DNA from 3 places in the Paenibacillus sp. FSL K6-1122 genome. Region 2 is predicted to be linked to each of the others. Evidence: predicted binding sites of a transcription regulator. Region 2 holds the regulator's gene; each other region holds the start of a gene.
What was found. The regulator Rex, encoded in region 2, represses fermentation and respiration genes when NADH is low (regulators of the CRP and FNR family bind a similar motif). The targets are predictions, from matches to a motif close to TTGTGAAATATTTCACAA.
Positions count from the first base shown of each region.

Region 1: the regulator Rex is predicted to act here: its motif matches at 2,926-2,943, upstream of nadA (quinolinate synthase NadA).
Region 3: the regulator Rex is predicted to act here: its motif matches at 8,552-8,569, upstream of pflB (formate C-acetyltransferase).

Region 1 is NZ_CP150272.1:59,166-69,266, reverse strand. Features, by position in the region: gene nadC (carboxylating nicotinate-nucleotide diphosphorylase) at 1-243, opposite strand, end outside; gene nadB (L-aspartate oxidase) at 240-1,880, opposite strand; gene nadA (quinolinate synthase NadA) at 1,916-2,854, opposite strand; gene ftsH (ATP-dependent zinc metalloprotease FtsH) at 3,154-5,199, opposite strand; gene hpt (hypoxanthine phosphoribosyltransferase) at 5,300-5,839, opposite strand; gene tilS (tRNA lysidine(34) synthetase TilS) at 5,892-7,310, opposite strand; gene NSQ20_RS00290 (protein kinase) at 7,376-8,323, opposite strand; gene NSQ20_RS00285 (VWA domain-containing protein) at 8,307-9,059, opposite strand; gene spoIIE (stage II sporulation protein E) at 9,145-10,101, opposite strand, start outside.
Region 2 is NZ_CP150272.1:4,466,468-4,476,568, forward strand. Features, by position in the region: gene NSQ20_RS20005 (acetate kinase) at 1-1,047, opposite strand, end outside; gene NSQ20_RS20010 (3-hydroxyacyl-CoA dehydrogenase NAD-binding domain-containing protein) at 1,044-1,916, opposite strand; gene NSQ20_RS20015 (AAA family ATPase) at 2,050-3,552, opposite strand; gene NSQ20_RS20020 (hypothetical protein) at 3,545-4,072, opposite strand; gene NSQ20_RS20025 (DUF5590 domain-containing protein) at 4,375-4,905, opposite strand; gene NSQ20_RS20030 (amidohydrolase) at 4,943-6,250, opposite strand; gene NSQ20_RS20035 (redox-sensing transcriptional repressor Rex) at 6,237-6,890, opposite strand; gene dinG (ATP-dependent DNA helicase DinG) at 7,110-9,971, opposite strand.
Region 3 is NZ_CP150272.1:4,695,083-4,705,183, forward strand. Features, by position in the region: gene NSQ20_RS21135 (sensor histidine kinase) at 1-1,753, opposite strand, end outside; gene NSQ20_RS21140 (carbohydrate ABC transporter permease) at 1,786-2,616, opposite strand; gene NSQ20_RS21145 (sugar ABC transporter permease) at 2,616-3,500, opposite strand; gene NSQ20_RS21150 (extracellular solute-binding protein) at 3,552-4,919, opposite strand; gene pflA (pyruvate formate-lyase-activating protein) at 5,369-6,121, opposite strand; gene pflB (formate C-acetyltransferase) at 6,211-8,469, opposite strand; gene adhE (bifunctional acetaldehyde-CoA/alcohol dehydrogenase) at 9,416-10,101, opposite strand, start outside.

The DNA of each region.
Region 1 (10,101 bases), 2.7 Mb from region 2:
GGTGACCTGGTCTCCGTCTGTTACCTTCGGTGTAAATACAAGATCAGGATCAACGACTTGAAATACAAGTTCAGCTACGATCATGCCTGCAATAATACCATTGTCTTTGGCGTGTATAATGGCCTTGGATTGGTTGCCTGCCGGGATCGTCACACTTGTTGTAACGTCACCTGCACCAACATCTTCACGAAGCCAGTTTTTGATCGATTCGATAAGCCCTTCATTATATCCATTCAGTATCATGACATCAATTCCTCCACAATCGCTTGTTCTCGCTGTTGCAGACTATGCTTCTGCCACACAATATCATCACGCGCCGGGAAATCCTCACGATAGTGAGCCCCCCGACTCTCCTCGCGGTGTAATGCCCCGCTGGTAACTAACCAGGCACAGGTCAGAAGGTTGGCATACTCCAGCTCTTCCTTATGAGTGAGTGTCTGATCAAAAAATTGCAATTCCTGTTGCAGCTTGTCCATGGCCTTCTGCAGGTCCTCACCATTCCGGCGCAGGCCTACCTGACGAACCATCATTTTCTGTAATCGTAAACGTCTTTCGGATACCGGCTTTTGCTCTTCCGTGATCTTATTGACCTTGTTATTCATGTCCACAGATGAATGCGCAGCCCCTCTTACTTGTAATAAACCAAGCGGAGGGAGAGATTGAATACGATCAACAATTCTCCGCCCAAATACAATCGCTTCTGATAAAGAATTGCTTGCCAGGCGGTTGGCTCCATGCACTCCTGTAGAAGACACCTCGCCACAAGCAAATAATCGGGAGATGCTGCTCTCTCCACTTAAATCCGTTTTCACTCCACCCATCATGTAATGGGCAGCAGGTGCAACGGGAATCCAGTCCGTTGTCATGTCTAATCCATAACGCATACAAGTCTCATATATGGTAGGGAACCGATGCTTGATCATCTCTGGCTGTTCATGTGTAATGTCCAAGTACACAAAGGTACTGTTGGTGGACTCCATCTCACTAACAATCGCTCGTGCCACGATATCTCGTGGGGCCAGTTCAAGCTGGGCATGATAACGATCCATGAAGCGCTCACCCTTCACATTGCGCAAATATGCTCCTTCGCCGCGTACGGCTTCTGACACAAGGAAACGCGGGGCCCCAGGGTAACATAGAGAGGTGGGGTGGAATTGGATAAATTCCATGTCACGAACAATAGCCCCAGCCCGATAAGCCATGGCTACACCATCGGCAGTAGCTACATCCGGATTCGTCGTGTATCGGTACAGTTGTCCTGCCCCACCAGAACAAAGAACGGTTGCCTGTGCCTTCACGAACACTTGCGATCCGTCATCCTTCTGAACCAGAGCGCCAATGCATTCCCCTCGATCTCGATCCGTAATCAGGTCAACAACAAAATGCTCATCCCAAACTTCAATCCCGGGATGCTCATTCACTTCAACAGCAAGCGCACGTACAATCTCATATCCTGTTGCATCTCCGTTGGCATGCAAAATACGGCGGTGGCTATGCGCACCTTCCTGCGTCAACGCCAACTCGCCGTTCTCCAGATCAAATAAAGTACCCAAACGAATCAGTTCCTTCACTCCGTCCGGCCCCTCATTCACCAATACCTCTACCGCTTCGGAGCGGCATAAGCCCGCTCCTGCTACAAGTGTATCCTGCAAGTGGTAAGCAGGTGAATCATCCTCAGCAATAACCGCAGCGATGCCTCCCTGCGCATATCTGGTGTTACTTTCAAGTAATGACTTCTTCGTGATCATTAATACACGTTGTTGTCCACTTGCCTTAATGGCAGTAAACAAACCAGCAATCCCTGAGCCTATAACCAGTACATCCGTCTCTACCATGGGTAGCGCAGACAGATCAAAATCAACTAAATATTGCGGTATCATGTTATTCACCTGTCTTGGAGCAAGAGTAGCGCATCCTACTTTACCAACAACATGCGCTCTAGTGATTCTCTGGCTTTGTCGGCAACGGCCGGTGGCACGTAGATTTGCGGCTTCATCGTTTCCAGGCATTTCACCAGTTTCTTCAAGTTGTTCACCTTCATGTTGGGACATACGAGGAACTTGGTAGCAAAGTGGAACTGTTTATCCGGACTATCCAGACGAAGCTGATATCCTGTACCATCTTCGGTACCTACGATAAATTCCTTCGCTGATGAATTTTTGCAATACTCCAGAATAGCTGTTGTGCTGCCTACAAAATCACCCATTTCTACAACCTCAGGGCGACACTCTGGATGGACAACAAACTCCGCATTGGGATGCTTGGCTCTCATCTCCACCACATCTTTGACTGTAAGCATATCGTGAGTGTTGCAGTAGCCTTCCCAGATAATCATTTTCTTGTCTGTATGCTGCTGCACATAATGTCCCAGGTTTTTATCCGGTACCCAGATAATTTCGTCGGAATCCACCGATTGAATAACCCGGACTGCGTTCGCCGATGTACAACAGATGTCAGTCTCTGCTTTGATCTCAGCCGAGGAATTGATATACGTAACCACCTTGGCATTAGGATGTTGTGCTTTCAATTTGCGTAGTCCATCCACATTCACCATATCTGCCATTGGGCAGCCCGCACGTTCGTCCGGGATAATAACTGTTTTATTTGGCGCAAGAATTTTAGCGCTTTCACCCATAAAATGAACACCACAGAAAACGATCACATCCGCATCTGTCTGTGCTGCCTTCTGGGCTAACAGAAACGAATCTCCACGGAAGTCGGCAACCTCCTGTACTTCGTCACGTTGATAATAATGGGCAAGAATAATGGCATTACGTTCCTTCTTCAACACCATAAGCCGCTCACGCAGCTCGCGGTTCATCTCAGCCTTGCGCTCTAAAGCCAGAGCTTCCACCTGTGATCCTCTCCTTTATCGGGACAGCGTCATGCGCTGTTTCGTGGGCTAACCTAAGTCGTTATCTTCGCTTGAGAAACGAATCACAAGCGGTTTAACAACTAATTTACACAACGTTCACGACTCTGTCAATAAATGAAAAAGGCCCGGGACAGCGCTGTAACCACCTGTTTGCTAACTGGTTCGCCATCTAACTCCCGTTTATCTTTATCTATCCTCTTTTAAAATAATGGATAAAAAAAGAGAGCCTCGAGGGCTCTCTTGATTTCACCTGCTATCATAGCCAGATGTATTGTGTATTAAGACGTTGGCTTAGTTCCGCCATCATCCGGGTTATTGTTATTACCCTTTTCCAGATTCGGAGCTTCGTTTGGAATATCTCCGGCTGGTGGCTCAGGCGTTTCATCTTTACCTTGAATACGAACACGCACATCACCGATGGTGTCGATGATTGGCTCTCCGCCTTCAGTTGGTGTGCCTTCACCATCATTGTCATTCTCTGCTTTTGGAGTCAAAGAACCTGTTTCGATCAATTGCTTGATCTGATCCATTTCCAAAGTCTCAACCTCAAGCAAAGTTTGAGCGATCAGGTGCATCTCTTTTGAATGTTTAACAAGCAAGTCCTTACACTTCTCATAACAGTCATTGATAAAGCGTTGCATTTCCTGATCAATCTCGTAAGCAATGGAATCCGAGTAATTCTGTTCATGACCGATATCCCGACCAAGGAATACCTGTCCTTGTGAACTTCCGAATTGCATAGGTCCCAATTTCTCACTCATACCGTATTCCATAACCATGCTGCGAACAATACCTGTCGCTTGCTGGAAGTCACTGTATGCACCAGTACCAATTTCTCCGATGAACAATTCTTCAGCTACACGACCCCCGAGAAGTCCGGTTACTTTATCCAGCAATTCCTGCTTGGTAACCAGCATACGGTCTTCTTTTGGCAACATGATTACATATCCACCCGCACGTCCGCGCGGAATAATGGTCACTTTATGTACCATATCAGCATGTTCGAGGAAGTATCCAACAATGGTATGACCTGCTTCGTGATAAGCAACGATTCGTTTCTCGCGATCACTGATGACACGGCTTTTCTTCTCCGTACCAACGATGACACGGTCAATCGCTTCGTCAACTTCCTTCATGGAAATATCTTTACGGTTACGACGCGCTGCAAGCAATGCCGCTTCGTTCAAGAGATTCTCCAAATCCGCACCAGAGAAACCTGTTGTACGCTTCGCGATAATATCCATCTTCACATCTTTGGTCAGTGGTTTATTACGGGAATGTACTTTCAGGACAGCTTCACGACCTCTTACATCAGGGCGGTCAACCGTAATTTGACGGTCAAAACGTCCTGGACGCAGCAAGGCAGGGTCCAAAATATCTGCACGGTTCGTTGCGGCAATGATGATAATACCTTCATTAACTCCGAATCCGTCCATCTCAACGAGCAACTGGTTGAGTGTCTGTTCACGTTCATCGTGACCACCACCGAGACCAGCACCACGCTGACGTCCTACAGCATCAATCTCATCGATAAAGATGATACATGGGGCATTTTTCTTCGCATTTTCAAACAAATCACGAACACGTGATGCACCGACACCGACAAACATTTCCACGAAGTCGGAACCTGAAATAGTGAAGAATGGTACACCCGCTTCACCGGCTACGGCACGAGCGAGCAATGTTTTACCGGTACCTGGAGGCCCTACGAGCAATACGCCCTTAGGAATCCGCGCACCTACTGCTGCGAATTTACGAGGGTCCTTGAGGAAGTCTACAACCTCAACAAGTTCCTGTTTCTCTTCGTCAGCACCCGCAACATCTTCAAATGTAACCCGCTTCTTCTCTTCGTTGTAGAGACGAGCACGGCTTTTACCAAAGTTCATTACTTTACCGCCGCCGCCTTGAGCCTGATTAAACAGGAAGAAGAACAGCAGGAACATAATGATCAAAGGAATAAAGGAAGTCAGCAACGTCAACCAGATGCTGTCACCTTTCATTGGCTCCTGATGATATTGGAAATTGTTAGTTTCACTTGCAGCTACAAGCTCACTAATTGCCTCATCCGTAGGAGGAATATACGTTGAGAAATTTTCTGATTTGGCGCCATCAGGTGCCTTCTTGTATTGACCGGTCACGAGATACGTTTGACCGTTGAATTGAACCGTCAATTCAGAGACATTGTTGGCTTTGATCGCTGCACGCAACTGATCATATCTAGGATTATCGGTGGCTTCGCCGCCATTGCTGACGAACTGGACTATCCCCACCACAACTAAAAAAAGAATCAAATAAAAACCAGAATTCCGGATGAACCGATTCATCCCCTACCTCCTCTCGAGACACTTTAATTATTTTAACATAGCCCGACATGGCTTCTCAACAGAAGCCAAGAACAGCTCAAGGCTTGGGTCGGGCAGGATATTAGCTACTATAGACTTCCGGCTTCAAAATCCCGATATAGGGCAGGTTCCGGTACTTCTCCGCAAAATCCAAACCGTAACCAACGATGAACGCGTCAGGAATGTCAAAGCCTGTGTAATGAGCTTCCAACTCAACTTTACGGCCTGAAGGCTTGTCGAACAGCGTAACCACTCGCACCGACTCGGCACCGCGGTTTTCTAGCAGTTCAATCAGATAGCTGAGTGTAAGTCCGCTGTCGATAATATCTTCGACAATCAGAACTTCCCGTCCTTCTACGGATACATCCAGATCCTTAATGATTTTGACAACACCTGATGACTTGGTGGAAGCGCCGTAACTGGATACCGCCATAAAATCCATTTCAACAGGTACCGTTATGTTTTTAACCAAATCAGCCATAAATATAAACGCACCCTTGAGCACACAAATGACCAAAGGATTGCGATTTGCATATTCGGCACTTAGTGTTGCGCCTAATTCCTTGACTTTACTCTGAATTTCTTCTTCACTGATCAATACTTCCTGAATGTCGTTCTGCAACTGTGCGAACCTCCTAAGTTATACTATGAAAGCCTTACCTGAACCATAACCACTACCCCTGAATCGCTGAATCGCCTACAGTCATGTACAGGATTGCGGAAGTGCCCTCCCTGACAGGAGCCACACTGGACCGTCGAACACCCGGTAACCAGATGATATGACCTGCTCCATCACATACCACAGGAATACGTGGACGGACAGATGGGGGGATTTTCTCATCGATGAAAATATTTTTCACCTTTTTGCTTCCGTTTAATCCCATCACTTTCATGGTATCTCCAGGTAACCGTGAACGCACAACCAGCGGCATAAGCAGTTGATCCGCATCAAACGCGGCTTGATCCGCCGATTCCGGTACATGATAGTCCTCGGGACTCACCGTCATCAACCGAATATACCGGTTAATTGGGGTGAGTGAAAGCTCATAAGTTCCACTCCATTGCGCAAGACGGTACTCGTAAGATTGATCCTGTACGTCCGTCCGTATGCCAAAAGAAATCAGATTATACTCCCGAGTGCAGGCGAGTGTCTGTCCTATATCCAGGCTCCAGGTCGTCACATGGGTCTCTATGACCTTGCGCCGAATGGTTTCTATACGGGTAAAGTCGACAAAATCACTGTCCAAAGGCAGATAATTCAATATTAGTTTAATCAACCTTCGTTGTAAAGCGACATGTAACTTCAAGAAGGAAGGCACCTCAAAGGTTTGCCTTCCGCCGTTCACCTGCACTAGACACCTGTATGTGTCATATGCACTCTGCTCCATGAAATCGTCTTCATCACCCACAATTTCGGCAAGCCGATTCAATGACGGCGTGAGTTGTCCATTATACTGCCCCAAAAAAGGAAGCACATCCAAGCGAATGGCATTACGCCGATATTTACGCAGGGCGTTGCTCTCATCATTGAAATACATAAAACCCTGGGTAATACAAGCTTCTACAAGGTCTGTCTTGTTTATACGAAGGCATGGACGAATAAGTTCCACATTTTTTTCTCGTCTTTTAAACTTCATTCCTGAGAGTCCCGACAAGCCGGTTCCACGAAGCAAATGAAGCATGACCGTCTCCGCCTGATCATCGGCATGATGTGCCAAAGCGATGCTTGCCGCATTATATTTGGAAGCCACTTCGTGCAAAAAGGCATATCGCTTGTTGCGGGCTGCTTCCTGTGGTCCTTGACCCGTAAGCTCCATATATGAAGGTACATCGGCCTTGGTCCATTCAAATGTAATACCAAGCTGTTGTGCCAGTTCCATCATTTTCTCCGCTTCATCATCAGATTCACTCCGGAAGCCATGATGCACGTGGGCACAGATCAATTCAAGTGGCACATGCCGCTTGCTGATCTCGTGCATGATATGCAAAAAAGCCACCGAGTCCGGCCCGCCCGATACTGCGACGACAATCCGATCCCCGGGAACCCATAACTGATGCTCTTCCGCTGCATCCAGCACGTTCTTTACTAGCATGTTCCAGCGTAAAGCCTCCATACCTGTTCCTCATTCCTTGCGTTATGTATATGCACTCTCACAGATCAGAAAAGTAGTGCATAGATGAGCACTCCAATAAGTAATATCACAGATACAGCAAATGCGTTCATAAGCCAGCGCGGTGTTGTACTTTTGGAACGACGGCGGAGAGGCGTGGGGCGTGCCATCATTTCCTTCCACCCTTGTGCCGCATGACCTGCATCACGAAACTGACCTCGTAATGCCTGAGTTGTCCAATTGCGAAAAGGACCCAGTCGTTCACTGCGCTCCACCAGCGCTACGAGCTGATTCACACTTCGCAGTTGCGGTAATCCTTCGGCCGCCAGTGCCTTGAGCGCGTCTGCTTCAAGTACATGAATCAATAATAATGCAAATGCAAATACATCATAGGTACCATCTGCCGTACGGCTACCTGCATTCCAGAAGCCCCGATCATACCATTCGGTGAACTGTTTGACGCTTCGTCCAATCGACGTAACTCCGCCGTAGTCGATCAATTCCACCTGCCCATAGTCGGATACCAACACATTCTGAGGTTTGAGATCACCAAACACCCATCCCGCCTGATGCAATTGTGCCAGCTTCTGCAAGAGTCTAAGTCCCACCAGAAGTGTCCAGTCTGTCCCCTGACGCCGAATAAAGTGATGAAGTGCCTCACCTCTAACGTAACGCATCACATAAAAGGGAATATCCCGGCCACGAACGGCATAATCATCCACATCTTTAAGATAGGAAGGAATGCCGCTCTGCCGAAGGGCCTCATGATTACGCTGTAGTTGAAAAGATTTGAGCACATTGACTTCCGATTGCAGATCAACCGGATCAAATCCCATTTTTAACGCGTAGTGTTTGCCATTTTCACCCCGTTGGACAAGAAAAACGATGCCATTAGCTCCTTTGCCCAGTAGCTTCCGAATCGTGTAACGACTGCGATTCCATTTCCCTGTAACCACTGTTCCTGGCGGGAAAGAGGCGTCAGACAACGTTGTCACCGAGCATCCCTTCTCTTTCAATGCGATAGTTCCCTTCTATTTCCTGCTGTTTCTCCAGTGTACCATAACGGTAAAAATCAATCACCTTCTGAATTGCAGGACCTGTCGGCGTTGCACCCTTCATCTGCAACCTTCCAAACAAGGACCGAACACGGCCTGGATCCGTTGTCCAGTCAATATCCATTACCGCATCTTCTCCACTGTGTCGTCCCGGAAAATGAAATACGGAAAGCTTGCTTTGACCTATACGCGCCTGCAAACTTAACATTAAATCGCGAATGCCTTCTTCTACCGCAGCCAGTTTGGGCTTCATGCTGGCACTAACGTCGATTAACAATATAACCTGTAAGGCTATAGTTTCAGCCATATCATCCATCACTTCCACGACCCTGGCGCGTTGTGCAGGCTCCAGATCGGTTACCGTTTTGGGCTCCTTCTCTCCCAAAATTTGTGTTAACTCTCTATTAACCGCCTGCTGAATGGTCTGAACCACCGTTTTTCTTGTCATCATCTGCATCGTATGGGCAAGCTGACGTGTACCTACAATTTGGCTGATTCCACCTCCAGCTCTGGCAATATCCTCAATCTCCCGGCTACCCAACTCACCAATGGTTCCATAATCAATCACGCCAACCACATTAACCGTAATCCCCTCTTCCAGCGCTTCGGCCGCTGCCAGCACCGGACTTGGTCCTACATTGGAACAACCGTCGGTGATCAATAAGATTTGCTTCATCCGATATCCCTCCGTTATTCGTTACTCTCCAACTCTATGACTAGCATTGCCAGAATGAAGAGACTTCAAACAGAAGAATATGCAATTAACTGACGGTCCGTGGACGCTCCATCCGGTTGATGCCAGGCACACGCAGTGTGGCCCATTCAGGGCGGAAATGCTCTACTTTTCCAACAACGACGGTCATATCATCCAAAATCTCATGCTGCTGATATCTTATGACACTTTCAAGCAGGCAATCGGCCAAATCTTGTGGATCATCTGTATCAATCTCTTGAATGAGCCGTTTCATCCATAACTCTTTGTTCACCGCATACCCCGGTGCATCATAGATGCCATCCGTCATCATAATGAGGATATCCCCCGGCTGAAGCTGTACCGTCACCAGATCCACTTCAATATCTTTAATAATACCGATTGGCAAATTGCTGGCTGAAACCTGAATAACCTCCTGTCCTCGTTTGATAAAACTTGGCGTCGATCCGATTTTCATAAACGTGGTCTCTGCCGTATATTCATCGATCAGCGCCATATCCACTGTTGCATACATCTCTTCAGGGGAGCGCAGCATCAGAACGGAGTTCACGGATTTGATCGCCAGTTTCTCGTCCATGCCGGACTGTAGCAACTGTTCCAGTATGTTCAGCGCCGCGCTGCTCTCCATGCGTGCCCGTTCTCCATTGCCCATTCCATCACTGAGCGCCACCGCGAATGTACCGTTGCCTAACTCAACCGTACTGAAGCTGTCGCCTGACATCACATCTCCCCCTTTTGCGGCGGCAGCAACACCCGTGGTTACCTCGAACGTTTTGGCCGAACCAAACGTGACGGTTGCCAGTCCCTGACGAGGATCGGTCATGGTCTCATGCAAGACGGCAATATGCTCGTCCAGTACATCCGAGATCAGCGGAGCAATCATTTTCCGGCACTCATCGAATCCACGTGTATATGCATGTACAATCTCAATCTCTACATTGCCCGCTTCCAGATTGATGATCTCAATGGAGTGAATGGATAAGCCCAGTGACTCCAGTGCGTCCCG
Region 2 (10,101 bases):
ATAAGTGAGCTGCTCACATACTTTTTGGCGAAGTACAACGGAGTTCTCACCTACACCAGCCGTAAAGACGATCACGTCTACACCGTTCATTGCAGCTGCATATGAGCCGATGTATTTACGCAGACGGTATTCGTACATTTCAAAAGCAAGCGTGGAGTTGGCATCGCCATTCTCCATACCTTCCGTAATCTCACGCATGTCACTGCTGATTCCGGAGATCGCAAGCAATCCACTGTGTTTGTTCAACATGGAGTTCACTTCGCTTACGCTCAGTTCTTCCTTGTTCATTACATAAGGTACGATGGCTGGGTCAAGGTCACCAGAACGCGTTCCCATCATCAATCCTTCAAGCGGAGTCATACCCATCGAAGTATCAACGGATACGCCACCTTTAACTGCTGTTACACTACCGCCGTTACCGACGTGACAAGTGATAATTTTCAGATCTTCCACTGGACGATCCAGATATTCAGCAGCTGCCTTGCTTACGAAATCATGGGAAGTACCATGTGCGCCGTAGCGACGAACTTTATATTTTTTGTAAAGTACACGCGGAATAGCATACAGGTAAGCTTTTTCAGGCATCGTCTGATGGAACGCCGTATCAAAGACCATAACTTGTGGCACACCAGGCATATTTAATTCAGCCGCACGAATACCCATCATTGCTGCAGGGTTATGAAGTGGAGCCAAGTCGAACAAACGACGAATTTCAGCTTTGGCAGCATCATCTACTAATGCAGATTCTTTAAATGCTTCACCACCGTGAACAACACGGTGTCCAACAGCTTGAATTTCACTCACAGAATCCAGTACACCATTTTCTTTGTGAGTCAAAATATCAATGACTTTACGGATCGCTGTTGTATGCTCCAGAATCTCACTAACTTCTGTAACATCCTCACGGCCTGTCGGTTTGTGTGTCAGGATGGAGGAATCCATTCCGATCCGTTCTACCAAACCTTTAGCCAGTACAGATTCGTCAGTCATATTATACAGTTGATATTTGAGCGAGGAACTCCCCGCATTAATTACGAGTACTTTCACAGTCGGTCACCATCCTTGTCGTACTTGAAGAATCCTTCGCCTGTTTTGGCACCCAGGTGTCCTGCACGCACCATTTTCTTCAGGACTGTAGAAGGACGATATTTCAATTCTCCGAATTCACGGAACATTCTTTCGAGTGCAGCTTCAACAGAATCCAATCCGAAACGGTCAGCCATTTCGAGTGGTCCATGTTGGAAGTTGTATCCGATACGCATTGCATCATCGATATCTTCAGCAGATGCAACACCTTCTTGCAATACATGCAACGCTTCGTTAATCAGCAGGCAGATCAGACGGGAAGTTACGAATCCAGGGGATTCATAGATCATAACTCCTTTTTTGTCCGCTACTTCTTCAACAAAACGTCTGGTCTCTTCGAATGTTGTATCCGAAGTTTTCAGTCCACGAATAATCTCTACAAGATCAACCCGGGATACCGGGTGAATAAAGTGCATACCAATAACACGCTCTGGGTATTTGGTCGAGCTTGCAAGCTCGGTCAAACTCAGCGTGGATGTATTACTTGCCAGAATGACATTGCTTGGACAAACTTGGTCCAGTTGGCTGAATACTGCTTTTTTCGCATCCAGGTCCTCTGAAATTGTCTCAATGACCATGTCGCAAGTTCCAAGTTCAGCTAAATGAGCTACCTTGGTAATACGGGAAAGAATCAATTTCTTCTCCGCTTTTGTAATCGCCCATTTCTCCAGTTGTTTATCCAGATTGGTTTCGATCATGTCATATGCATGATCCAGCTTTTGTGTTGTATGCTCCACGAGAAGCACATCAAGTCCTTTGGCTGCGAGCATCTGGGAAATACCTTGCCCCATCGTACCGCCGCCGACAACTCCTATTTTTTTGAAAAACATGGTTCTGCTCCATCCTTTCGGTTCTCTATTTCTCTATTGTACCCTGTTCGCCGAAAATTACAAATTTCGACCCAACATATAATAATATCTTAGCACGAGTGAAATGTAAAAAAAAATAACCAGCATAAATAAATTATGCTGGTAGAAGGGCACTGTCACGAAATTGACAACGAAATTGCTCGCCAGATAAAACTTCCTCACGAATCAAAATGTCGAGTGAATTGTCGAAAATTGTCCGTTGCTCTTCAAGCAACTGCTTTGTCTGTTCCATCAGTTCTTGCAGAATTAATTTATTCTCTCGCATCAGTTCCTCGGTTGTGACCATATCCATGTTCACAATCCCAAGTGAAGTCAACCCCGAAGCCATCATCGTCTGTACAACATTGGTTGCCTGATCAAAGTCATTGCGTGAACCTGTGGAACGACCACCGTAGTACATTTCCTCCGCAGCTGCTCCTCCGAGTGCAATCATGATCTGCTCTTCCAGAAAGCGCTTCGTATAGAGGAACTGTTCCTGTTGCGGGTTATGACGTACATATCCCAGCGCCTGACCACGCGGACTAAGTGCCACCTGACTAACACTGCCTGGACGAACGAGTTCAGCCATAATGGCATGTCCCAACTCATGAATGGCGACCCTTTTCTTCTCTTCCACGCTGGACTCACGGTCTGTCTTCTCACCCATCATGACTTTATCAATAGCCAGGGACAAATGCCGCTGTTCAATGTTTAACAGCCCGTCTCTCATGGCGTATATTGCTGCTTCGTTCATCACACTTTCGAGCTGTGCACCGGAGAAACCATATGATTCTTCCGCTGTTTTCTCCAGATTAACTTCCTTCAACAGAGGTTTGTTCACCGCATGCAGTTCCAGAATATGCTTTCTGCCCTTTTTGTCAGGCAAGTCCACTTGAATGTGGCGGTCAAAACGTCCCGGTCGCGTCAGGGCGCTATCCAGCATCTCTTTACGGTTTGTTGCAGCGATAACCAGAATTCTTGGCGTATCGGAAGAATAGATTCCATCCATTTCCGTCAGGAGCTGATTCAGGGTCTGATCATATTCACGCTGTTGACCACCCTCACGTTTCCCCCCGATGACATCGATTTCATCGATAAAGATAATAGCGTTTTCCTTATTTTCCTTGGTGGCACGGGTTCTCGCGTCCTTGAACAAATCCCGAATTCTGCTGGCACCCACACCAACATACATTTCCACGAACTCACTACCCGATGCTGCTACAAAAATAGAATCGGTGTAATGGGCAGCAGCCTTGGCCATCAACGTTTTCCCTGTCCCTGGAGGGCCCGTCAGCAAAATCCCTTTTAACGGGCGAATCCCGAACTTCCGGATTTCTTCATGTTTGATCAGAAAGTCAAGCGCTTCACGCAATTCCTGCTTAGCACTGTCTTGTCCGCCAATTTCTTCAAAAGTAAGCTTGGAAGGTCCTTTTTTCTTCCGTTTACGTTCCTGTGCAGCGCCTACTGTAATCCCGCCACGCATTTGCATCATGAACAGCAAAGCTCCGACAAGCACTGCTGCAATCAGGATCGGAACAATATTAACACCAGTAAAAGCAAGGAAAATAATCAATACGGGAAAAAATCCGATGGCAACTTCTTTTGTCCACTTAGGCATTAGGCCACACTCCTATCTGACCGGGCACACGCGGCAGAATAATAAACTTGCTGGCATCTCCGTCTCTGAGACTGACATATACATTGTTGTCATCCATCGCTGTATTTACCTTAATTCCATTCGTCGCCATCTTGGACAACGTTGGTGTAATCTCGGTGTATTGCTTGTTCTCCATCGCCTGAGCTACGGTGAACATCGCATCCCCCCACCAACTTTCCAGTGCTTCACTGGAATGATCCACAACATCCAACTTTAGTGAGCGTGTTCCAATCAGGGTCTGTCCTTCTTTGTGAATATATTGTACCAGTCTGCCCAAATCAACATCAGGTTGCAGATCCAGTTTCAATTGTACGTCATTGCGGTTAATAGTTAATTGAACGTCATTGACTCCATCGTACTGGGTTACCATTTTTTCAATCGGATTCTGCACAGCCACCTGACGATATACAAACCAACCTCCAAACAACACAACGGCTGAAATGACGGCAGTTATAGCAATAGGCAATACTTTTAGCTTCAAGTGAATTACCCCTCCCAGATTTTGGCCCAACCTACTGGCTTATTGGTATATACGAATATGTGCACATTGACTCCTGCGAGAATTTCGACAGGATTATTTGTTTTTGAATGTAACTTTGAGTACATATCTGAGTATATCACATCGTATATACAATTTCGAAGGCGAAAATATGAATAAATTATTAATTTTAACTATTTAAATCAAATATGTTTACAGACAACACAAAGAACCGGTTCAGTCGGATATCCGTCTGCCGGTTCTTTCATTTCTTTAATTCTCTATTTATCTCACTCTATCTTGTTCTAGCTGTTCGGGAGTGTGTAGACCAGGTCCACCTGTTCTCCGTTGCTAAAACGATAAAAGCGATAGTGGTTATGCGTACCGTCTTTATAATACACTTGCCACACATATATTCCATTCACAACTCCGGGCATGATTCGTTTAATCTCACCGGCAGGAACTTCAGAACTGAAGCGATTGCGTATCTGCGCTTCGGACATGCCATTCTGCAGCAGCTCACTGTGTACAGCGTTTGCACCCTTAACCGGTTGATTGTTTGCATCGAATTTAACCCAGACCATAACATCCTGGTTATCCTTGTTTTTGCCGATCAGGGTCCAGTAGATGTTGTCAGAGCCTTCTTTGTCTCCCCAGATGTACTTGCGCAATTCATCATAGGATGTAATGCCCAGTTGCTCCTGTGCTGCTTGTATGGCGAGCGCTTCTTCCTTGCGTTGGTCCTGCGTGACATGGACGTAATAACGCTGAAGTCCAAACAGAATCAGAACCAGTGCAAGCAGCGAAATCCATATCCACTTCTTTTTTTTCTTCAAAAGCCGAACTTCCTTTCCCTATGATGCTGTCCTGCAATTAACGAGCAAGCAGACCATCAAATGCCAATTGAGACTCACGCAAAATGCGTTCTTCATCCAGCGTCAGACATTCGCCATGTTTCACCACTTGTTTTCCATCCACCCATACGTGCTCAACATCTTTAGCAGAAGCCGAGTAGATTGTATGTGAGATCAGGTCTGTATGTGGATAGAAATGTGCCTGTTCAATGTCCAAGGCGATAAAGTCAGCCTTCATGCCGACCTGGAGTGCTCCGGTATTGTTCAAGAAGATAGATTTGGCACCGTATGACGTTCCGAGTAGTAACGCTTCGCCTGCTGGCACTGCCGTCGGGTCACCAGATACACCTTTGTGGATCAATGCAGCCAGTCTCATTTCCTCGAACATATCCAGGTTGTTGTTGCTTGCCGGTCCGTCTGTTCCGAGTGACACGGTAACTCCTGCTTTCAGCAACGCAGGTACCCGCGCAACACCGGAAGCGAGTTTCAGGTTACTTCCCGGGTTATGGGATACAGCCACATCATGACGGGCCAGAATCTCAATCTCTTCGTCATTCAGATGCACCGCATGTGCAACCAGGGATGGACGAGAGAAAAAGCCCAGTTTCTCCAGATGTGCCACAGGACGCAGTCCATAATCAGCCACGTTCTGCTCGACTTCACGAAGCGTTTCCGACATATGTGTATGAAGGGGAAGGTTTAGGTCGTTCGCGACCTGCACAAGCTTCTCTATGTAGTCAGGAGGGCATGTATATGGTGCATGTGGCGAGATTACGGTTGTAATGCGACCATCTGCCTGTCCATTCCACTCACGCGCAAACGCAGCCGACTCCTCCAGCTTCCGCAATTGTTCTTCCTCCGAGCACAACCCGATTACACCACGTGCCAGTGCTGCTCTAACGCCGGATTGCTCCACAACTTTGGCAACTTGATCCATGTGATCGTACATGTCCAGGAAAGCTGTAGTTCCGCCTTTCAACATTTCAAGCACCGATAGCGAAGTTCCCCAATATACGTCTTCTGAAGTCATTTTCGCTTCCATCGGCCACATTTTTTCCTGCAACCATACTTGCAATGCAAGATCGTCTCCGTGCCCTCTGAGCAACGACATCGCTGCATGACCATGCGTATTGATCAGACCCGGCAGGAAGAACAGTCCTTTTCCATCCACTTTGGTACAATTTTTGTCTTCATCCGGCAATGTCTCACCAATATGCACAATCTTGTCATTCTCAACAACCATGTATCCTTGGACCACGTTCCATGTTGTGCCGCCTTCATTAACAGCAAATTTGCCATTGTGAATTACCCATCTATTTGTTGTCATCTTCCTCGTCGTCCTTTCCAGTATCCAAGTAATAGGCCAAACTAAGCAGATCTGTTGTAAAGTCAGCATGGTGAATGCGGATATGCGGCGGTGTTTTTAGAATGGTTGGTGCAAAATTAAGGATCGCTTCAATTCCTGATTCAATAAGCTGATCGGCTACATTTTGGGCTTCCGTATCCGGAACCGTGATAATTCCGATGCGAATGTTTTCCATTTTAACCGCTTCCGTCAATTCATCCATTGGTTTTACCGTCAAACTGTTGATTTGACTACCTATCTTCGGTCCATATGCATCAAATACAGCAACAATCTTCATGTTGTCTTTCAGATATGCGTTGTAGTTGGACAAGGCTTGACCGAGGTTACCCGCTCCTACCAGAGCTACATTAATTTGCTGATCGATTTTGAGAATGTGACGAATTTTCTCGATCAAATAGGATACATCATACCCGATCCCTTTACGACCAAAATCACCGAAGTAAGCCAGGTCTTTACGAATTTGGGCCGGATTCAGATCCAGCCTCTGTCCAAGCTCTTGAGAAGAAACAGTAGCCACCTCACGCTGATGCAACTCGTTCAAATAACGCAAGTAAACAGGCAGACGTCGTACCACCGCTTCCGAAATTTTATCCGATTTCATTCTTGCTCCCCCTTACCAAGGCCACGATAAAATAATAGATGAAAAGATGAGCATTCTGTATAAAACTCAAAGATAAACGTGACATTTTATACAGAATGCTCCTTGTAATTTAGGTTATAAGTTCTTACGTGCAACTACTTTAATCGGATACGGAAATATATAATAAAGTTTAACGCCAAACGATAGTGTCATGCAATGATATAACGAACAAAACAACCATTATTTTTGTTCATTAGCAGGTTTTTCCAACCACTCGGTAATTCGTGGAACCATCTGCTCCGTGAGCATGTGTTCCATTTTGGGACCAGGTAATGAATATAAAAAGAATTTACCGTAGTACGCTTCAATCACCCGTGTATCATAAACAATGACAATTCCTCTGTCCTTCGCTGTACGCACCAAACGGCCAAATCCCTGCTTGAAACGAATGACCGCTTGCGGCACGGACAGTTTCATGAACGGATTTTTCTTCTGTTCCTGAAGCAGCTCACTCTTGGCTTCCACCAACGGATGATTCGGTGGCTGGAAAGGCAGTCGAACAATAGCGAGACAGGTTAGCGCCTCTCCCGGGATATCTACACCCTCCCAGAAGCTGCTTGTGCCCAGAAGTACCGTTGCTTTGGCATCTTGAAACCTGCGAGTCAATTTGGAACGACTTCCACTGTCAACGCCTTGCCCAAGCAACGAGATGTCGTTGCCAGACAGTGCCTCCTTCAGCGGATCATAGACCTGTCGCAACATCTTGTATGAAGTAAACAGAACCATCATGCGTCCACGCGTAGCAATTGCCGTCTCTGCAAGTGATTGCACCAGCATATTAACAAAGTGCGCATCACCCACACTTCCCTTCACACTCGGGAAATCACGCGGAATCACGAGAAGTGCCTGATCGCGATAGTTGAAAGGTGATGGCAGCATCGACGTTAACAGCCGATTATTCTCAGAGGCTTCCTGTAAGCCAAGCTGCTCAATCATGAACTGGAATGACTTATCTACCGAGAGCGTAGCCGATGTAAGCACAACACTTTTCTTTTTGTCAAAAAATAAATCCTTAAGTTGTGCACTAACATCTACAGGTACGGCATACAGCTGGAGAGATTTACTGCGGAACTGACCGCTGGCTTCCATCCAGTACACCGTTTTGGCATCATCCATACGCATGAAGAAACGTAGATTCTCCTTCAATGTGGTCAGATCTTTCAGCAATCCTGTAATGTCCGTGATCAGACTGTCCGATTGATAATCATCCTGATCCTCTTTCACCTCAAGCAGCAATTTGTCCCCTTTGCGAACCAAATCACCCAGAGTCACATAGATCTGGTTCTCCAGATCCTGCAACTCCTGCCATTTTGCAGGTTTCTGAGATGCTTTCAGACGCAGTGAAAATTGCCCCGTCTCTCCCGGTGAAGCATCACTTCGTTCAGGCAACAGACCAAACAAGGCATCGCTCATACGATCCCACAGCTCCTTAACTTCAAGAGCGAGCGGGAACATCTGATCCACCATGGAGCCCCATTGCACCGAATTTTCATGCCCGGATAACTGCGAACGAAGCATAGGCAGCTGTCCATTACGACTGTCTTTAAATAGGCGGGTCAGTGTATGAACCAAGGTGAAATATTTCATATGCATTCCAAGATGTTTACCAGCGACATCCTCCAGATGATGTGCCTCATCGATCACAAGACTCTCATAGGCTGGCAGCAGCTGATGCGCGGCTTTCACATCCGTAAACAATTTAGAGTGATTGGTGATTACGATATCAGACAACCCTGCTTCATGTTTGGCACGATGGTAGAAGCATTTACGGAACCATGGACAGGATCTTCCCAGACATGATTCGGATTCGCTCTGTACCGTCTCCCAGAAGTCCCCTCCGCGTCCGCTAAGGTTAAGTTCCTCATCATCTCCGGTTTCGGTCTGCGTAAGCCAGACAATCATCTGAGCAGCTGTGAAATAATCCTCTTTGGGTGTAGCGAACTCACGTTTATTGATTTTGTGTTCAAATTTGCGCAGGCACAGGTAATGTCCACGTCCTTTGAATACAGCAGCCTTAAACGGGAACGGAACCACTTGAGTCAGCATCGGAATGTCCCGCTCTCTCAATTGCTCCTGCAGATTGATCGTATGCGTGCTGACCATAACTTTCTGTTCTTGCTTCACACTTTCGTAAATAGCAGGCAACAGATACCCTAGAGATTTACCGGTACCCGTTCCAGCTTCGATCAAGAGATGTTTCTCTTCATCCAGGGCTTGCCTTACACTGCTGAACATCTGAGTCTGCGCTTCACGCTCTTCGTAATGATCCAGTGTATCCTTCAGATTCTCCCGAACCTGGTCCATAAACTGTTCGAAGCTTACACCATCGAGGGGGTTAGCCTCCCGCTCATCGCGTGGTGCACCAATATCGGTCCAATCACTCACATTTAGAGCAAGCTGACGATAATAGGTATGTCCGTCCAGATCCTGAATCGGCTCTGCTTCCTTCTCACTACGCATCCCGTCCAAGAACCAACCCAAGTCACTGTCTTCTGGTGCAAACAGGTCACTGAGGCGCTGAATCGTTATGAGCGGTAATTCCTTTAACTCATCCAGACACTTGAGCAGCACATAGGCTGTCGCCAGTGCATCACTGTCTGCCTGGTGAGGGCGATCATGTTGAAATCCAAATTCAGAAGATACATAACCGAGTTGATAAGAACCCAGTGATGGGAATGTGATCTTCAGAAAATCAATCGTGTCCAGAATGCGGCCAGTGAACGGCAAATAACCGCAACGGTCGAGAGCATTCTGCAAAAAGTGAAAATCAAAAGCGACGTTGTGTCCAACAAGCACCACATCATTAAGCAGCGGAACCATCTCCATCATCATCTCTTCGAGTGAAGGAGCGTCCGCCACATCTTCATCGGTAATACCCGTCAACCCCGAAATAAACGGGGGAATCGGTACACCAGGGTTCACATAAGAACTATATATTTGAGTTATGCTGTAGTCATGATCTATGATGGCAAGTCCGGCCTGTATAATCTCACCGTCGGACTGCGTGCCGGTTGTTTCGAAATCCAATACGGCAAATTTCATTGCAATGTACGGTCCCTTCCATTCCAGTCTATGTTACAGCATAGCAAAAAAAAGGGGATTTGAAAATTAACTGACAAAAAAGCGGTGTCCCCGCCGCTATGCCAAAGGAGGGAACACCGTTTTTTTGTCG
Region 3 (10,101 bases), 230 kb from region 2:
CATACCCGGCCCCGTATTGAATACGAATTCGATCTGCCACACTTCGTAATCCCAATCCCCTGCGTTCCGTTATGGACGATAATGATTCCGCCCCTTCCGCGAGCATATCTTCCGGTGGATCTTCTGCCATATACTCAAATCGTGCGAGCATTTCCTGGGGAATACCGATCCCATTATCCTCAACACATAACACCAGATGACCCCGTTCTGCATATGCGCTTATCCGCAGTACACCTGGATAGGTGATCCCCTCAAACCCATGTTGAATGCTATTTTCCACCAGAGGCTGAAGGGTAAGCTTAAGCAGAATTGAGCTGTATAGATGGGGTGGAATGTCAATCTCATAGGTGAACAAATCACTGAACCTGTACTGTTGAATCTCCAGATAACTCTGCAAATGTCTTATTTCCTCACCCAGCGGAATCTCCTCCTGATCCTGAATGCTGATACGAAGCATATTGCCAAGTCTGGTCACCATCTCGCTTACTTTACGGCCCTCCCCACGCAGCGCTAATCCATTAATGGATTCCAATGTGTTAAACAGAAAATGAGGTTTGATCTGGGCCTGTAATACACGTAGTTCCGCTTGGGCCTTCTGCTCTTGCTCTGCACGAACACGACGGAATAATCCCCCGATCCGATCCAATAGTTCATTGAACCCTTGCGCAAGCAGCTGCATTTCATCGAACCCTTTTCCTTCCACCCTTGCATTAAAATCACCATCATCCACACGACGCATAAACCTTACAAGTACAGCAATGTTACCCGTAATGCGATTCATGAAAAAAAGATTAAAGATCATCGCTGCGAGCAGACATGACAGAATAATGATGACAGACCAACCTGCAAAGGCATTGGTTTCCGCAGATAAGGCTTCCCATGAAGTCACACTGACGAGACTCCAGTTATAGTTCTTCAGATGATATTGTGAAATGATGCTCTCCTTGCCGTCAAAGACCGTTCTGACGCTACTAAAGCCAGGACCGTAACGGCTGGATTCAGCACCAAGGTTTTGCATGTTCTCACCGTTATAGATCCCTGCAGGATCATAGACAATGAGCCCTTCTTCGTTAATTAACAGGAACGACGTATCCTGTGCCGAATCGCTGATTTGCAGGTGACGGAAGATCCGGTCGATCTCTCCTTTTTTGATCTGAACAACAAGCACGCCGATATTTTGAAAATAACTGAGTTCTTTGACCAGTCTGATCTGGGTGAAGACAGGTTCTACCCCGGTTAATTCGGGATATTCCAGAGGTGCGAGCCATTTGGGCACACCATTAAGTTGCTGAATTTCGTTAAATAAGGGATGCACTTTGAATTGTTGAAAAGGAAGGGCTTGAAAATTTTCTTTAGTGAAGATGGAGACAATCTGGTTGTTCTCGGACGAACGCAAATCATATAAAAAGGCATAACTGATGAACGGATAATTATATAGAAGGGAACGGAAATTGCGCTGGCTGGCATTCAGGGATAACTGATTACCGGTTCCCAGATCCTGCTTGGTCGGATCTTTGGCATTCAACGCCATTTGAAAAACCGATGTCGCTATCCCGTTGTCGGTCACATTATTAATCTGCTGAAATACATTCTCGATATTGTAGCTGATGGCCTGAAGCGCATATTCGGCCTGTTGATTGTATTTTTTCTCAATCGTATGTGATGTGACCAGAAACATGCCAATGCCCAGCGCACACATCGGTACAATAATCAGCAGCAGAAATGCCAAGGCCAGCTTCATTCGCAAGTTCATATCCCGTTCTCCCTATTCACTGGTTCATGGTATTAACCTTTGACACCACCTGCAGTTACTCCTTCTATAATTTTCTCCTGGAGTATAGCGTAGATCACAAGTACAGGTACAACGCTGTATACAATACCTGCCGACATCTGAGCATAGTTCATCTGATATTGATCCCGAAACTGGACCATGCCCACTGGCAGCGTACGCAATTTATCGGTGGATAAAAAATAGTTGGCGAGCAAAAATTCGTTCCAGTTGCCGAGGAAATTAACGATAAAAACCGTAACAATGGCTGGAACTGTAAGAGGTATCACTATTTTAGCAAAGATACCCGGGGCCCTCAAGCCGTCCATGACCGCCGCTTCCTCAATCTCCCCAGGCAGAGAACGCATAAAAGCCGCCAGGATAATAATTGTAAAGGGGATCGCATTGGCCACATAGGGCACGATCAATGCCAGATGTGTATCCAATATGCCCATTTTGCGTACAAGCAGATAAATCGGCAGCATAAGTGCATTGTTAGGAATAAGCATACCCGCCAGAATCAGGCTGTACAGAAACAGGCTCCATCTCCGGTGTCTCATCCGGGTTACGGCAAAAGCAAACATGGCACCGAGCGCAATCGTACACGCCGATGATAAAATCGAAATGTACAGGCTGTTCCAGAAATACGTGCCAATCTTGGCATTCACCCAGGCCTCCACGTAATTGTTAAACTCCCATGTTGTAGGCAAACCGAATGGATTCAGGGCGATTTCATTGTTATCCTGCTTGAAGGAAGAGAAAATTACAAATAAAAAGGGAAACAAAATCGCGATCAAATACAACATTAACAACACATGAGGTATACTGCTTTTTATGCTTTTCGCCATCAATATTCCACCTTCTCGCCCCGCCTCGCCACCAGCAGTTGATACACCACAGTGAGCACAAGCGTCAGAGCAAAGATCAGCACTGCAATGGTATTGCCATAACCATATTTGAAGTTGGTAATTGCATATTTGATCATATATGTCGCCAGAACCTCGGTGGACCCAGCGGGCCCACCTTTGGTCATGACAATCACGATGTCGGCTGCTTTCATGGCACCTGCGATGGACAACATGATCACCACCGAAATGATCGGCCGGATCAGCGGCAACGTAATTCGCATTGCACGTTGTACCGCCGTTGCCCCATCAATTGCAGCCGCTTCATCCAGATCACGGGGAATCGCCAGTATGGCCGCCAGCACCATGACAATGTAAAATCCCGTCCACTGCCAGGCATTGGTCACCAAGATGGACAACATGGCAAATCGGTTATCCGATAACCAGTAGATTGGATTGATTCCCAGCACATGAAGCATTTTGTTTAATAGCCCGATATTCGGTTCATAGATGAATCCCCATAAAATACCGATAACGGCTGTCGACATGATGGATGGTAAAAAAACAGCGGTTTTATACAGACCTTTCAGCCTTTTCACATTGGCAATCAGAAGCGAAAACAGGACGATTAGGGGTACCTGAATCAGTACCGAAAATCCGATGAAAAATCCGTTATTCCGTGTGGAAATCCAAAAACGTTCATCGGTCAGTGCCTTTACATAATTGGATAAACCCACAAAACGTGGCTCAGCCGATACCCCATTCCAACTCGTCAGACTGTAATACAGGGAGCTACCAATAGGGTATAGAAAGAACATTACAAACAGAATTAGGGCTGGCATTACAAACAACGTATAGATTAACGGGCTGCGGAGTGAAGTATTCATGGTCAGCCTCCTTCAGTCACTTCAACGATCGCAGTTTCAACTTGAATTCGTTTATTCCACTGAGGCGTTTGCTTCCTCTTGCACCTTTTGCAACTCTTCTGCCATTTTCTCTGGGGTGGTCTGCCCACCAATCAACTTCTGAATCTGCAGATTGCTGATCTCTGTCGTCACATCGGCCTGAACAAGTGCATCAAATGCCGGGAACGACGTCTTGGACGCATTAAGCACAGCCACAATTTCTTTCATCAGATCATCGGTAATGCTATCGGTCAGCACTTTCTCGTCCAACTTCATGGCAGGCAACACACCGTCTTCCACAAGGCCGCGGATCTGCATATCTTCATTGTAGAAATTTTTGATAAAAGCTTTCACTGCGTCCAGCTTCTGCGGGTCATCCGCCACTGCTGCCGAGAATCCGTATCCATTGTTCACATCCCGCATCAAAGACGTCTGATCGCCTGCTCCGTTCTCTACCGGAGGCATATTGAAGAATCCAACCTTGCCAATGAGCGATTCACCGCTCTGACCTTCCTTAAATACAGATGATTTCCATGTTCCGTCATACATTAATACCACTTCTCCACTTGTAAATTGCGTGGTATATTCGGCATACTCAAAGCCCAGTTCACCTTTTTTGAAATAACCCTTATCCACCCATTCCTTATGTTTGGCAAAACCTTGCACAACACCCGGATCGGTCCACTTCGCTTCACCTGTTGCAAACTTTGCGGTAATCTCCGGCCCGGCATACCGGGACCACAGATGGTTGGTTAACATAAGCGGCACCCAGCCCGCCTTAGATGCGGAAGCAAGCGGCACTTTGCCATCAGCCTTGATCTCAGCCAGTATATTGTCCAGTTCAGCCATGGTAGTTGGGGCTTTCCATCCTTTTTGTTCGAAGTACTCTTTATTATAGAAAAAACCTTCGCCCGAACCGCCAATCGGCAGTCCATATACTTTGCCTTCATACGTAAACGGTTCAAGGGATGTAAACTGGTCTTGAATGCCCAGCTCTTGCAAGATCGGAGTCAGATCAAGCAGCATACCTTCCTTGGCATAAACTTTGGAATCCGGGCTACCGAACAGTTCAAATATATCCGGCGGGTTACCGGCGGCCATCTCTCCGCGAAGCTTTTCCTTACGATTCACATCGGATTCGACGCCATCCAGCGTAAAGGTCAGATTGGGTACCTCTCCCTCCACTTTGTCCACAACATCCTGCAGAATGGCCAGTCTTTTCTGTTTGTCGGCTCCCACCTGCGTGTGGCGGAGAAGCATTTCAACCGGTTCCTTACTTGTTTCCTCCACAGGTGTATTGCCTGCGCCTTGCTGTGGCTCGTTACTTGAGCTTGCACATCCCGCCAAAGTCCATGAAGTGATAAGCAATAATGAAAGCAGTAATGTCATTCTTTTTTTCATCTGGTTGACCCTCCTCAAGATATTGAGCATTTGGCTTTACACTCTGATTATAAAAAGCCGGAGCTTACATCGTAAGGATGACAATTCATCAATGGAGGGATAAAATCCTTCACTGGACCCATAATCTTGCATTTACAATGGATAACAGCAAAAAAAAAGCCCCTGCGAAACATGTTCGCAAGGACTGCTTGGGTTGAAATATAAGTTGAACTTAAAAATAATTACACTTGCCACTCCGATGACAGAACAACCTTCCGATCGCTGTTATCCCCAGATTATTTTTAATTCACTTTTACAAAGGTGAAAATCTGGGGATAGCATATGCTTCCGATGTAGCTTTCTTGCAGAAAGCTTTTAGGCGAACGCTCCGCTTCTCCAGCTTATTTCTGTCCTCTACGTTCTCGTGTAAATAGTTAGTTCAAATTATAAGGTCTTGTAAATAACGGTAGTTACTTACCTGAACAAGCCATGCCAGCCGTTTCCTGGCGACCTTGTTCGATCAGGCGATACGCCCGCTCCACTTCTTCTTCACTTGGTGAAGGAACTCCATCCAGTGGATATACTTTACCGAGCGCCTCCCATTTGTAGATCCCCATCTGATGGTATGGAAGAATTTCGAACTTCTCGACGCCATTTAATGTTCCAATAAACCGTCCGAGGTTAAGCAAATCCTCTTCCTCGTTATGAATGCCAGGCACATACACGTGGCGTATCCACATTTTCCGACCTTGCTCCGATAACCACTTGGCCGTTTTCAACGTTCTCTCGTTGGATTTGCCTGTCAACTTGATATGTTTCTCATCATCAATATGTTTGAGGTCCAGCAGAACCAGGTCTGTGTGATCCAGGAGATCGTGAATCCGTTCCGGTTCGTTAAATCCGTTGCTGTCCAGTGTCGTATGCAATCCCCAGCGCCGCTTCACTTCCTTGAAGATTTCGGCTACAAAGTGAGCCTGTAACGTTGGTTCTCCACCAGATATCGTGAGCCCGCCTCCGGAGCTGCGGTAGTAAGACAGGTAAGGCTCAATTTCAGCCAGTACCTCCTCAAGCGTCATTTCTTTTCCACCATCCAGCGCCCAAGTATCAGGGTTGTGGCAATATTGACATTTGAGTAGACATCCTTGCATAAAAAGCACAAAGCGGATGCCTGGGCCGTCAACCGTCCCGAAAGTTTCGAGTGAATGAATATGTCCGTTAACCATGCTGCCTCTTCCTTTCTGTATCCGCATCCGCTGTGCGTTTAATATGATTTGGAATACCTTGCTCTAGCGGTCTTCTACTAGCAAATTACTTACATCGAGCCATGGAACGTACGGTTGATGACATCCAACTGTTGTTCACGAGTCAATTTAATGAAGTTAACGGCATATCCGGATACCCGTATAGTCAGTTGTGGATAGCTTTCCGGGTGATCCATCGCATCAATCAATTGCTGACGATCAAATACGTTAACGTTCAGGTGATGAGCGTTTTGACCGAAGTAACCATCCATCATCGCAGTCAGATTGGATTTACGTGTAGTCTCCTCTTTACCCAATGCTTTTGGCACGATGGAGAAGGTATTGGAAATCCCGTCAAGACTGTGTTCATAAGGCAATTTGGCTACCGAGCCAAGGGATGCCAGTGCACCTTTTTTGTCACGACCATGCATTGGGTTTGCACCTGGAGCAAATGGTTCACCTGCTTTACGACCATCCGGTGTAGTCCCTGTTTTCTTACCATATACCACGTTGGAAGTGATCGTCAGAACGGATTGTGTTGGAACTGCGTTACGGTAAGCTTTGTGCTTGCGAATCATGCCCATAAAGTTCTCGACCAGTTCAACAGCAATGCTGTCTACGCTGTCTTCATTGTTACCGTAACAAGGGAAGTCTCCTTCGATTTCGAAATCAACAGCGATGCCTTGTTCGTTACGAATTGGTTTTACTTTGGCATATTTGATCGCACTCAGTGAATCTGCTGTAACCGACAGACCAGCGATACCGCAAGCCATCGTACGTACAATGTCACGGTCATGCAATGCCATTTCGATACGCTCATAGCTGTATTTATCGTGCATGTAGTGAATGACGTTGAGGGTGTTCATATACAGCTTAGCCAGCCACTCCATCATTGGTTTGAAGCGTTTCATAACCTCATTGTAATCCAGCACTTCGCTAGTAATGGCAGGATACTCAGGTCCAACTTGTGCTCCGGATTTCTCGTCACGACCACCGTTGATCGCATACAGGAGAGCTTTTGCCAGGTTGGCACGAGCGCCGAAGAATTGCATTTGTTTCCCGATCTTCATCGCCGACACACAGCAAGCAATACCGTAATCGTCACCGTAGATCGGACGCATCAGATCATCATTTTCATACTGGATTGAGCTGGTTTCGATGGATACTTTACTGCAATAATCTTTGAAAGCTTCTGGAAGTTTCGTTGACCAGAGAACAGTCAGGTTCGGTTCTGGTGCAGGACCCAGGTTGTGCAGCGTATGCAGGAAACGGAAGCTGTTTTTGGTTACACGCGTTTCACCATTCACGGACATACCACCGATGGACTCAGTCACCCATGTTGGATCTCCACTGAATAGTTCGTTGTAATCCGGTGTACGCAGGAATTTGACAATCCGCAGTTTCATTACAAAATGGTCAACTAATTCCTGAGCCTGTTCTTCGGACAAAATGCCCTCTTGCAGGTCACGTTCAATGTAGATATCCAGGAAAGAAGATACACGTCCCAGTGACATCGCAGCACCGTTTTGTTCTTTGATCGCAGCGAGATAACCGAAGTACAACCATTGGAACGCTTCTTTTGCTGTTGTCGCTGGCAAGGAAATATCGAACCCGTGCATATCGCCCAATTGTTTCAATTCTTGCAATGCACGAATCTGTTCAGACAATTCTTCCCGCAAACGAATGACATCTTCATCAATAACATCAACTTCGAGTGCATTCAGTTCGCCTTTTTTGTTACGAATCAGGAAGTCTACCCCGTACAAAGCTACACGACGATAGTCACCGATGATCCGGCCACGGCCGTAAGCATCTGGCAGACCTGTAATAATTCCTGCTTTACGCGCTGCACGCATGTCGGAAGTATAAGCATCGAATACACCCTGGTTGTGTGTTTTGCGAATGTTTGTAAATATATCAATGACGCCCTGTGGCATTTCAAAGCCATATGCCTCACATGCGTCAATCATCATGCGAATTCCGCCTGTTGGTTGAATGGAACGTTTGAACGGAGCATCGGTCTGAACGCCGACAATCTGCTCTTTGGATTGATCCAGATAACCGGGTTGGTGAGAAATAATAGTACCTGGTGTGTTCACGTCAACGTCAAGGACACCGCCGTTATCCCGTTCTTTTTTGGTCAGATCAGATACGATCTCCCACAATTCTTTGGTATTCTGGGTTGCACCTGCGAGAAATGCTTCGTCACCGTAATACGGAGACAAGTTGTGTGCCAGAAAATCATTCACATCTACGGATTTGGTCCATGTTCCTTTGGTAAAGTTTCTCCAGCCTGTTTGTTGTTTGACATCTTTTTCAATCACCGACATCGTAATCCCTCCACTAATTTGGATTTCTGGACACATAACATCTTGCTTCATTCGTAGCATTGTGTGCCCAGAGCCGCGATTAATGTGAATTGTTTCACATAAACCGGAACATGTTCTCTCTACTTGGGAACCGGAACCGCGGGATGAATGTTTTTCTTACATTTTCAGTATACGACTTGGGGCTTTCATCATCTGTGATTTTTGTCACAAAGCCAGTGAACTAACTCACTCCACCTGCGCTGTGTCCCATTGAACCCTCTTTAGTTTCACACTTAGTCACTGCGCGGGCAGAACAACTTCCGATCGCTGTTATCCCCGGATTTTTTCAATTTTATATTTCAAAGGGGAAAATCCGGGGATAAAGGCGAACGCTCCGCTTCTTCAGTTTTTTCTGCCCACTCCGTTATTGTGTGAACATCTGGCTCAAACAGCCACATCACGGATTCCGTGTAACCTCTATAGAACCCTTTTGCTCCTCTACGCTCGGAGCAAACCAAATCTTAGAATAAATCCTGAAAAACAGGTGCTTCGCTCTTCTGTTTTTCTGCCCACTCCGTTATTGTGTGAACATCTGGCTCAAACAGCCACATCACGGATTCCGTGTAACCTCTATAGAACCCTTTGCTCCTCTATGCTCGGAGCAGCAAATCAAATCTTAGAAAAAATCCTGAAAAACAGATGCTCGCTCTTCTGTTTTTCTGCCCACTCCGTTATTGTGTGAACATCTGGCTCAAACAGCCACATCACGGATTACGTGTAACCTCTCTAGAACCCTTTTGCTCCTCTATGCTCGGAGCAAATCAAATCTTAGAATAAATCCTGAAAAACAGATGCTCGCTCTTCTGTTTTTCTGCCCTCTCGTTATTGTGTGAAAGACGGCAATCGGGGCTCCCCTCTCGGGGAACCCTGATCTTCTTGCCGTAAAGCACGCTTTGTTCTAAATTTATTATTCAAACTTTCCGTAGAAAGCGTTGCGGTATACATCAGCCAGTTCAGTTACCAGCGGCAACTTCGGATTGGCGGTTGTACATTGGTCTTCGAAGGCACGGTCTGCCAGATAATCGACATGTGCTTCAAAGTCTTTGGCATCGAATCCGATCTCTTGGAACGATTCTTCAATACCCAAGATTTTGTTCAGGTTACGGATGGCATTGATAAGACTGGTTACCCCTTCTTCTGTCGTGCGAGCAGGCAATCCCAAGATACGGGCAATTTCGGCATACCGCTCATCCGCTACAAAGTGCGAATATTTCGGGAACGATGCAAATTTGGTCGGTTTTTTCGCGTTGTAACGAATGACGTGTGGCATCAGAATGGCATTGGTGCGTCCGTGTGCGGTGTGATACTGACCGCCCCATTTGTGCGCCAAGCTGTGGTTAATGCCCAGGAATGCGTTGGCAAACGCCATACCTGCAATCGTGGAAGCATTATGCATTTTCTCACGTGCCAGTTTATCACCTTGCAGCGCAGATTGCTCCAGGTATTGGAACACCAGTTGGATTGCTTTGATCGCAAGTCCATCCGTGTAATCATTTGCCATAACAGATACATAAGCTTCAATCGCATGCGTCAGTACGTCCATTCCTGTGTCGGCAACCGCTGTTCTAGGCAGGGAATATACGAATTCTGGAT